DNA from 3 places in the Kitasatospora sp. NPDC048545 genome. Region 3 is predicted to be linked to each of the others. Evidence: riboswitches for the same ligand, from Rfam matches in the RefSeq annotation. Region 3 holds a riboswitch; each other region holds the start of a gene.
What was found. Region 3 has a riboswitch for thiamine pyrophosphate ahead of thiC (phosphomethylpyrimidine synthase ThiC). Riboswitches for the same ligand answer to the same signal wherever they lie in the genome.
Positions count from the first base shown of each region.

Region 1: another riboswitch for thiamine pyrophosphate. It lies ahead of thiO (glycine oxidase ThiO); the one in region 3 lies ahead of thiC (phosphomethylpyrimidine synthase ThiC).
Region 2: another riboswitch for thiamine pyrophosphate. It lies ahead of AB0D10_RS10000 (cytosine permease); the one in region 3 lies ahead of thiC (phosphomethylpyrimidine synthase ThiC).

Region 1 covers NZ_JBEZIQ010000038.1:84,209-87,406, reverse strand. Annotated here, with positions in the region: gene AB0D10_RS30490 (Rv2175c family DNA-binding protein) at 1-306, opposite strand, end outside; gene AB0D10_RS30485 (FAD-dependent oxidoreductase) at 349-1,557, opposite strand; TPP riboswitch at 1,642-1,754, shown strand; gene thiO (glycine oxidase ThiO) at 1,749-2,930, shown strand; gene thiS (sulfur carrier protein ThiS) at 2,927-3,166, shown strand; gene AB0D10_RS30470 (thiazole synthase) at 3,168-3,198, shown strand, end outside.
Region 2 covers NZ_JBEZIQ010000007.1:181,136-184,333, forward strand. Annotated here, with positions in the region: gene AB0D10_RS09995 (trypsin-like peptidase domain-containing protein) at 1-1,120, opposite strand, end outside; TPP riboswitch at 1,331-1,477, shown strand; gene AB0D10_RS10000 (cytosine permease) at 1,470-2,909, shown strand; gene AB0D10_RS10005 (glycerophosphodiester phosphodiesterase family protein) at 3,047-3,198, shown strand, end outside.
Region 3 covers NZ_JBEZIQ010000022.1:88,165-91,362, reverse strand. Annotated here, with positions in the region: gene AB0D10_RS21760 (cupin domain-containing protein) at 1-97, shown strand, start outside; gene tenA (thiaminase II) at 114-782, shown strand; gene AB0D10_RS21750 (DUF5326 family protein) at 1,010-1,210, shown strand; TPP riboswitch at 1,370-1,505, shown strand; gene thiC (phosphomethylpyrimidine synthase ThiC) at 1,500-3,198, shown strand, end outside.

The DNA.
Region 1 (3,198 bases), on a different contig from region 3:
CTGGATCGGGCTGCCGGGCAGCGACGGGTCCTCGGTGAAGAGCCACTCCAGGATCTCCACGTCGTCGTACCCGCAGTCCCGCAGGACGGTCAGGGTGCCGGACAGGTGCTTGACCAGCCCGGGGCCGTCGATGAACGCCGCAGGGACCTGCAGCGACTTGTTCGGGCCCCGCCGGACGGCGATCAGGCCGCCGTTCTTGACCAGGTCACGCACCTCGGTGACCCGGACCCCCCACTGCTCCGAGATGTCGGGCAGGTACATCCACTCGGTGACCAGGGATTCAATCTTGCTTTCGATCTCACTCACGCCACCAGACTGCCACCTCCACGGCCCACCGCGCACCAGGCGCTACCCGGCGACGGCCGACTTCAGCGGCACCGCCGGGTCCGCCGCGCGGGCCGGATCCAGGGCCGTGCCGCGCTCGATCAGCTTCCGCCCCTGGGTGAGGTCGCGCGGCCGGTCCACCGTCAGCAGCGCACTCGGCACCCCGTCGCGCAGCCAGAGCACCGCCCACGAGGCGTCCTGCGGGCCGCCGCGCCACAGCGGCTCGTCGCCCTCGGCGTGCCGACCCGCGTACTGCACCATCCGCCCGAACTGCTCCGACCAGAAGTACGGCACCGGGTCGTACGGCGGTGCGTCCGTGCCGAGGACGGCGGCGGCCACCGCCTCGCCGGACTGCAGGGCATGATCCCAGTGCTGGACGGCCAGCCGGGCACCGGCCCGGGCCGAGGGGTAACTGACGCAGTCGCCGGCCGCGAAGACGCCGGGCAGGGAGGTGCGCAGCCGTGCGTCCACCACGACGGCGCCGGCGCCGTCCAGCTCGATCCCGGAACCCGCCAGCCACGCGGTCGCGGGCCGGGCGCCGACACCGACGACCACCTCGTCCGCGGGCAGGTGCGAGCCGTCCGCCAGCAGCACCGCGCCGGGCTCGACGGCGGCCACCCCGACCCCGCAGCGCAGGTCGACGCCGGCCTCGGCGTACCAGGCGGCCATCGCCGAGCCGACCTCGGTCGGCAGCGCGCCGGGCAGCGGCGCCGGGCCCGCCTCGACCACGGTCACCTCGCAGCCCGCCTCGCGGGCCGCGGTGGACACCTCGGCGCCGATCCAGCCCGCGCCGACCAGCACCAGCCGCAGACCGGGCCGCAGCAGCGCGCGCAGCGCCAGGGCGTCGTCCAGGGTGTGCAGCAGGTGCGCGCGCTCGGCGCCGGGCAGGGCCCGCGGGACGGCGCCGGTGGCGATCACCAGCGAGCCGTACGGGAGGTCGCCGTCGTCGGTGTGCAGCACGCCGGGGGCGAGGCCGGTGGCCCGGCGGCCGGCGAGCACCTCGACGCCGAGGTGCGCGTAGTCGACGTCCAGGGTGGTGCTGTCGCTCTTGCCGAGCAGCACGTCCTTGGAGAGCGGAGGCCGGTCGTACGGCGCGTGCGGCTCCTCGCCGACCAGCGTGATCCGCCCGCGCCAGCCGCCCTGCCGCAGTTTGAGGGCGCACTGCGCCCCGGCCAGCCCGGCCCCGACGACGACCACCCGATCCGTTCCGCTCAGCTCTGCCACGCCCGTCACTGTACTCAGCGCCGGGCTGCCGCCCGGGGGCCGTCCACCCTTCGTACGGCCCTTCGGCCCGGCCGGGCCCCGGCGTTATGGTGGGGGCACCATCGCGGGAGCCCGGCGAACCGGGCTGAGAGGCGGGCTGGCACGGCCCGCGACCGTCCGAACCTGATCCGGGTCATACCGGCGAAGGGAGAGGAGCAGCTTTGACACGCTTGCCATCAGGCGCCCACGCCGACGTCCTGGTGATCGGCGGAGGCATCATCGGCCTCGCCGTCGCCTGGCGGGCGGCGCAGCGCGGGCTGCGGACCCTCGTGGTCGACCCCGACCCCGGCGGCGGGGCGGCCAGGGTCGCGGCCGGGATGCTCGCCCCGGTCACCGAGCTCCAGTACGGCGAGGAGCCGCTGCTTCGCCTCGGCATGGCCTCCAACGAACGCTACGCGGCCTTCGCCGCCGAACTCACCGAGGCGAGCGGCGGCGCGGACACCGGCTACCGCGCCTGCGGCACGATCGCCGTCGCGCTGGACTCCGACGACCGCGAGGAACTGCGCGAACTGCACGCCTTCCACCGGCGGCTGGGCCTGGACTCGACGTGGCTGACCGGCCGGGAGGCCCGCAAGCTGGAGCCGATGCTCGCCCCCGGTGTGCGCGGCGGCCTGCACGTCGCGGACGACCACCAGGTGGACGGCCGGCGGATGCTCACCGCGCTGCTGCTCGCCGGGGAGCGCGCAGGCGTCACCGTCCGGCGCGCCGAGGCGGTGGAGCTGCTGGTCGAGGGCGGCCGCGCGGTCGGCGCCCGGCTGGGCACCGGGGAGCGGGTGACCGCCGACCGGGTCGTGCTCGCCGCCGGGCCGCACAGCCACCGGCTGGCCGGCCTGCCGGAGGGCGTGCTGCCCGCGGTCCGCCCGGTGAAGGGGCAGGTGCTGCGCCTGCGGATCCCCGCCGCCTACCGGCCGTTCCTCTCCCGCAACGTCCGTGCCGTGGTGCGCGGCGGGCACATCTACCTGGTGCCCCGGGCGAACGGCGAGCTGGTGATCGGCGCGACCACCGAGGAACAGGGCTACGACACCACGGTCACCGCCGGCGGGGTGTACGAACTCCTGCGCGACGCGCATGAGTTGGTCCCCGGCATCACCGAACTCCCGCTCGTGGAGACCTCGGCGGGCCTGCGCCCCGGCTCACCCGACAACGCGCCGCTGCTCGGCCCGACCGCGCTCCCCGGGCTGGTCGCCGCCACCGGCCACCACCGCAACGGCGTGCTGCTCGCCCCGGTGACCGCCGACGTGCTCGCCGAGTACCTGGCCACCGGCGAACTCCCGCCACTGGCACAGCCGTTCACCCCCACCCGGTTCTCCCCCGACCGCTCCACCACGAAGGCCCTGGCATGACCGAGACCACCCCCACCGACACCGCGCCGGCCGAGATCGCCCTGACCGTCAACGGCGAGCCCCGCGCGGTGGCCGCCACGACCACCCTCGCCGAGCTGGTCGCCACCGTGAGCCGCGCCAACACCGGCGTCGCCGCCGCCCTCAACGAGGCCGTGGTCCCCCGCAGTTCATGGCCCGGGACGCCGCTGAACGCGGGCGACCGGATCGAGATCCTCACCGCCGTCCAGGGAGGCTGAGATGGCCGACGACCTGCTGACCATCGCCGGGA
Region 2 (3,198 bases), on a different contig from region 3:
TGTACGAGGTGCCGTCGGCGAACTTGACGGTCAGTTTGCCGCCGTTGAGGGTCGGCGCGACCACGTGGTTGTTGGTGAGGATGTGGCCCTCGGTGTCGAAGACGAAGCCGGTGCCGGTGCCCGACTCGCCGTTGCCCTGCGCCTTGATGGTGACGACGCTGGGCAGCGCCTTCTGCGCGATGGCGGCGATCGAGCCCGGGGCAGGCTCGTTCTTCTGGGTGTCGCTGGCCTGGACGGTGGTGCTGCGGTGGTCGTCCGCGGAGGTGCTGCGGCTGTTGCGGTCGGCCACGGTCACGCCGAGCGCGCCGCCGGCCACGCCGGCGACCAGGGCGACGGCCGCGATCAGGGCGACCAGGCCGCCGCGCTTCCTGCGCGGGCCGCCGCCGTTCGGGCCGCCGGGGTACTCGGCCGGGTAGCCGAGCGGGCCGTTCGGGCCGTTCGGGCCGCCGGGGTGGCCCGCGCCGCCGGAGGCGGCGTCGTGGGACGGTCCCCAGCCGCCGAGCGGCTGGCCTGCGCCGAACGGGTGGTGGCCGTGCGCGGCGGGCGCACCGGGTGCCGCCGGGGTGCCCGGCGCGGGCGCGGCGGCACCGTACGGGTCGTGCGCGCCGGCGGCGGGGACGCCGTGGGTCGGGGTGGCGTACGGGTTGGCGGCCGGCGGCAGCGCCGGGGCCACGGGCGCGGCGGCCGGGGTGGCGGGCGGCAGGACCGGCGGTGGCGCGTCGATGTACCCGGTGACCGGATCGACGGCGGGCTGCTCGGCGACGGCGGGGACCGGCGCGGCGGGCGCCTCGGACGCGGCCGGGGCCTCCGGCGCGGGGACCTTGGTGAAGGCGACGGTGGGCTTGTGCCCGCCCTCCGCCGGGGCGTCGACCGGGGCGGCCTCGGCCGCGGGCGCCGCCTCGGGCTCGGGCACCCGGCTGAACGCCATGGTCGGCTTGTGCCCGCCTTCCGCCGGGGCGTCGACCGGGGTGTCCCCGGCGGCCTCGGGGACCCGGCGGAAGGCCATGGTCGACTGGTGCCCGCCCTGAGCGGGGCCGTCGGAAACGGCGTCGGCCGCTCCCTGGCCGGCGGGCTGCTCCCCCTGCGGCCCGGTGGGCCCAACCTCGCGCTCGGTGCTCACGGACGACCTCCATAGCTGGCAGAACCAAGGACCATAGTTTTTCGCACTGTCGATTCGATTGCCGTAAGGACCCCTCTGAAGAACTCATAAGAATCCTTAGCCGGTGCCGACGGCCGTGGGCTCCCCACCCCCTGCCGGGCGTCCCGCGATGCGGACCGCGCACGCCCTGGCCTTGGGTGTTCGCCCCCGTGCCGGTTAGCCTGTCGCTCCAAACTGACACGCGGGAGCTTGGACCGACCAGGCTGAGAGTGCGCATGTCGACCGTACGCCACGCGAGCGAGGCGGACGTTCGAGGGGGCGCTGACCGCCGGAACCTGTCCGGGTAATGCCGGCGTAGGGAGTATCGGCCATGCCGCCTGCTTCTCCATCCTCCTCGTCGGGCGCGCCCGCGCCCGAGGGCTTCCCCGCCCCCGCGGAGTCCCCCGACCCGTCGGCCGGGGCCACCGCCGTCCTGGACCGCCCCGACCGGGCCGGCCGGGTCGAGGCGCCGCTGGTCCTGGACACCGAGCCGCCGCGCACGCTGCGCTTCCGGGACCACTTCGCGCTCTGGATGAATCTGGGCGTCAGCCTGATCGGCTTCTCCACCGCCGCCACCGTGCTCGGCGCCCCCGGCAGCGAACTCTCGCTGGCCGCCGCGGTGACCGCGATCGCGGTCGGCACGGCGGTCGGCACCGCGATGCTCGGCGTGGCCGCGCTGATCGGCGCCCGGACCGGCGCCCCCGCGATGGCGAACCTGCGCGGGCTGTTCGGCACCCGGCTGTCGTACGTGCCGACGGTGCTGAACATCGTGCAGTGCGTCGGCTGGGGCGTGTTCGAGCTGCTGACGATCTCGGCGGGCGCCCAGACCGTCGCCCACACGACCGGCTACCGCTGGCTGTTCGTGCTGCTCGCGGGCGCGCTGACCACCGCGCTGACCATCTGGCCGCTGGGCTCGATCGCGGTGCTGCGCCGGTTCGTGGCCGGGGCGGTCGCCGTCGCGATGGTGTACTTCACCGTCCAGCTGGGCCGCCTGGGCGTGCCGGACCCGGGCGCCGGCAACTGGCACGGCTTCCTCGGCGCGACCGACGCGATGATCGCGGTGTCGATCTCCTTCGTCCCGCTGGCAGCCGACTACACCCGGCACTCGCGCACCCCGCGCTCGGCGTTCTGGGGCAGCTTCTCCGGCTACACGGTCGCCCAGGTCTGGTGCTACGTGCTCGGCCTGATGGCGCTGCTGCAGTCCGGCGGCGACCCGGACAAGATCTTCGACTCCTTCCTCGGGGTCTGGGCCGGCTGGCTGTTCCTGCTGGTCCTGGTGCTGCGCGAGACCGACCAGTCCTTCGCCAACGTGTACTCGACCGCGATGTCGGTGCAGAACCTGCTGCCGAAGGCGGACCGCCGGGTGCTGAGCGGCGGGATCGGCGTGCTGACCACGGTGCTGGCGCTGCAGATCGACACGTTCACCGACACCTACGCCAACTTCCTCGGGCTGATCGGCTCGGTGTTCGTGCCGCTGCTGGCGGTGCTGGCGGTGGACTTCTTCTTCGGCGCCGGACGCCGCGGCTGGGACCTCTCCGAGGACGCGCCGTCCCGCTGGACGATGCTGCTGCCGTGGGTGCTGGGCTTCGCCGTCTACCAGTTCATCGCGCCGACCAAGGTCGCCGGCTGGTGGACGGACTTCTGGACCTCCGCCCAGGAGGCGCTGCACTTCACCCCGCAGGAGTGGACGTCCGCCTCGCTGTTCGCCTTCCTGGTGCCCGCCCTGGTCACCTGGGCGCTCACCCCGCTCTCCCGCCGCGCGGCGCGCTGACGCCCCGCGGCCCGGGCACCCGGCGGCCCGGCACCGCCGGCCGCCGGGCCGTTCGACCGCCCGGCACCCCGCAGACGGCCCCACGGGTTGGGGCCGTCTTCGCCCCCGCTTCACCTCCGCCGCCTATCGTTGGCCCTGTGACCAGCCCAGACCTGTCCTCGGCGGCGGCGCGCACCGCGCCGCCCGTCCAGGTGATCGCCCACCGCGGTTCCTCCCACGCCCTGCCCGAACACACCCTCGCGGCCTACCGCCGCGCCCTCGACGAGGGCGCCGACGCGGTGGAGTGCGA
Region 3 (3,198 bases):
CACGGTGGTGTACGTCCCGGCCGGCACCCCGCACCGGTTCCACCACGTCACCGAGGAACTGCGGGTGCTGGTGGTGTTCTCGCCGCCGGAGGACTGAGCCTAGGGTCGTCCGCATGACCCGCAGCCTCACCGAAGAACTCTGGGCGGCCATCGAGCCGGTCTACGCCGAGATCCTCGCCCACCCCTTCCTCGCCGGCCTCACCGACGGCACCCTGCCGCGCGAGGTCTTCCGCCACTTCGTCGTCCAGGACTCGCACTACCTGCGCGACTACGCCCGCGCCCTCGCCGTCTGCGCCGCCAAGGCGCCCGGCGAGGAGGACGTCCGGGCCTTCGCCGACGACGCGGTCGGCGCGCTGGCCGCCGAGCAGGGCATGCACGCCGAGTTCCTGACCGCCTTCGGCGGCACCGCCGAGCAGGCCGCCGCCGAACCGGTGCTGCCCACCACCCGGGCCTACACCAGCTACCTGCTGGCCACCGTCTACGGCGGCTCCTTCGCCGAGGCGGTCGGCGCGGTGCTGCCCTGCTACTGGATCTACGCCCGGGTCGGCGAGGCGCTGCTCGCCCAGGGCTCCCCCGACCCGCTCTACGCCAAGTGGATCGCGACCTACGGCGACGAGGCGTTCCAGTCCGTGGTCCGCCGGGTGCTGGCGCTCACCGACCGGCTCGGCGAGGAGCTCTCCCCGGTCGAGCGCCGCAAGGTGGTCGAGCACTTCGTGACCACCTCGCGCTACGAGTGGATGTTCTGGGACGCCGCCTGGTGCGGTGAGCGCTGGCCCGTCTGACCTGCGGCGCAGCCGTTTCCCCGGCCGTTCGGCGGGGGTCTCCCAGGGGGTCGCCCCGTAGACCCGCAGGGGGTGTTCCCGGGGGTCGGGGTCGGGGTGATCTCGGGGTTCTCTCCGGGCCGTTGGCCCTCGTTCCGGCACTCGGGCCCCCGTACGATCGAAGTATCGAAAGCAAGCGGGATGCGGCACCGGACGGCGGCCGACCCGAGGGGAGAAGAGGTACGGACATGGCTGAGCTCTGGAAGTCGCTGCCCTCGTGGGTGCGCAACATCGTCATCCCGGTGCTGGTCCTGGTGCTGGCCTGGAACATCGTCGCCTTCGTCTTCGGCGTGGTCGGTGCCCTGCTGAGCATCGTGCTCAAGCTGCTCGTGGTCGTCGGAATCGCGGCCGCCGTGGTGATCCTGGTGAAGAAGGCCGCCAAGAGCTGACGCCCTCCCCGATCGCCGCCCTGAGGCCCGGTCCCCGTCACGGGGAGCCGGGCCTCGGCCGTTCCCGGCCGGTCACCCGGCGGTCACCCGGCCGTGGACCCGCTCTGGACCTGCGGCAATCGGCTCGCTACCGTGTTGGGCGTCATGTGCAGGCAACACCGCCTGCGACGCGGGAGCTCGGAGCACCGGGCTGAGAGGGCGCTGACCGGGACGTCGACGGACGGACCGACGGCTGCGTCGACCGCAGGAACCTGGACCGGGTAATGCCGGCGTAGGGAGTAGAGGTCAGATGACCACGTTCGACGCACAGCCGCAGTCTGCCCAGAGCGCCCCCAGCAGCGAGCGCACCGGCTACCCGACGCCGGCCTGGAGCAAGGCCTACCGCGAGGGATCCCGCCCCGACCTGCGGGTCCCGTACCGGGAGGTGCGGCTCACCAACGGCAGGTCCGTCCCGCTGTACGACACCTCAGGCCCGTACACCGACCCGGCGTACGAGCCCGACGTGCGGCGCGGCCTGCCCGCGCTGCGCGACCCCTGGATCCGCCAGCGCGGCGACGTCGAGGAGTACGACGGCCGCGAGCCGCGCCCCGAGGACGACGGCATCAAGCACACCGCGCCGCGCGGCGGGAACCTGCGCAACCTGGACGCCGTCTTCCCCGGCCGTCCGCGCCGCCCGCTGCGCGGTCGCGGCGGTACGGCCGTCACCCAACTCGCCTACGCCAAGCGGGGCGTGGTGACGCCGGAGATGGAGTTCGTGGCCCTGCGGGAGGGCCTGGAGCCCGAGTTCGTGCGCGCCGAGGTGGCCCGCGGACGGGCCGTCATCCCGGTGAACGTGAACCACCCGGAGGTGGAGCCGTCCGTCATCGGCACCAACTTCCTGGTGAAGATCAACGCCAACATCGGCAACTCGGCCGTCACCTCCTCGATCGAGGAGGAGGTGGAGAAGATGACCTGGGCCACCCGCTGGGGTGCCGACACCGTCATGGACCTCTCCACCGGCCGCAACATCCACACCACCCGCGAGTGGATCCTGCGCAACTCCCCCGTGCCGATCGGTACCGTGCCGCTCTACCAGGCGCTGGAGAAGGTCGACGGCAAGGCCGAGGAGCTGAGCTGGGATGTCTACCGGGACACCATCGTCGAGCAGTGCGAGCAGGGCGTCGACTACATGACCGTCCACGCCGGTGTGCTGCTGCGCTACGTCCCGCTCACCGCCCGCCGCAAGACCGGCATCGTCTCGCGCGGCGGGTCGATCATGGCGGCCTGGTGCCTGGCGCACCACCAGGAGAACTTCCTCTACACCAACTTCGAGGAACTCTGCGACATCCTCGCCTCCTACGACGTCACCTTCTCGCTCGGTGACGGCCTGCGCCCCGGCTCGATCGCCGACGCCAACGACGAGGCGCAGTTCGCCGAGCTGCAGACCCTCGGCGAGCTCGGCCGGATCGCCCGCGAGCGCGACGTCCAGGTGATGATCGAGGGCCCGGGCCACGTCCCGATGCACAAGATCAAGGAGAACATGGATCTCCAGAAGGAGATCTGCGACGAGGCGCCGTTCTACACCCTCGGCCCGCTGACCACCGACGTCGCCCCCGGCTACGACCACATCACCTCGGGCATCGGCGCCGCGATGATCGCCTGGTGGGGCACCGCGATGCTCTGCTACGTCACGCCCAAGGAGCACCTGGGCCTGCCCAACCGCGACGACGTCAAGACCGGCGTGATCACCTACAAGATCGCCGCCCACGCCGCCGACCTCGCCAAGGGCCACCCCGGCGCCCAGGAGTGGGACGACGCCCTCTCCGACGCCCGCTTCGAGTTCCGCTGGGAGGACCAGTTCAACCTGGCCCTCGACCCGGAGACCGCCCGCGACTTCCACGACGAGACCCTCCCCGCCGAACCCGCCAAGACGGCCCACTTCTGCTCCATGTGCGGCCCGAAGTTCTGTTCGATGAAGATCTCCCAGAAGATCCGCGACGAACACGGCG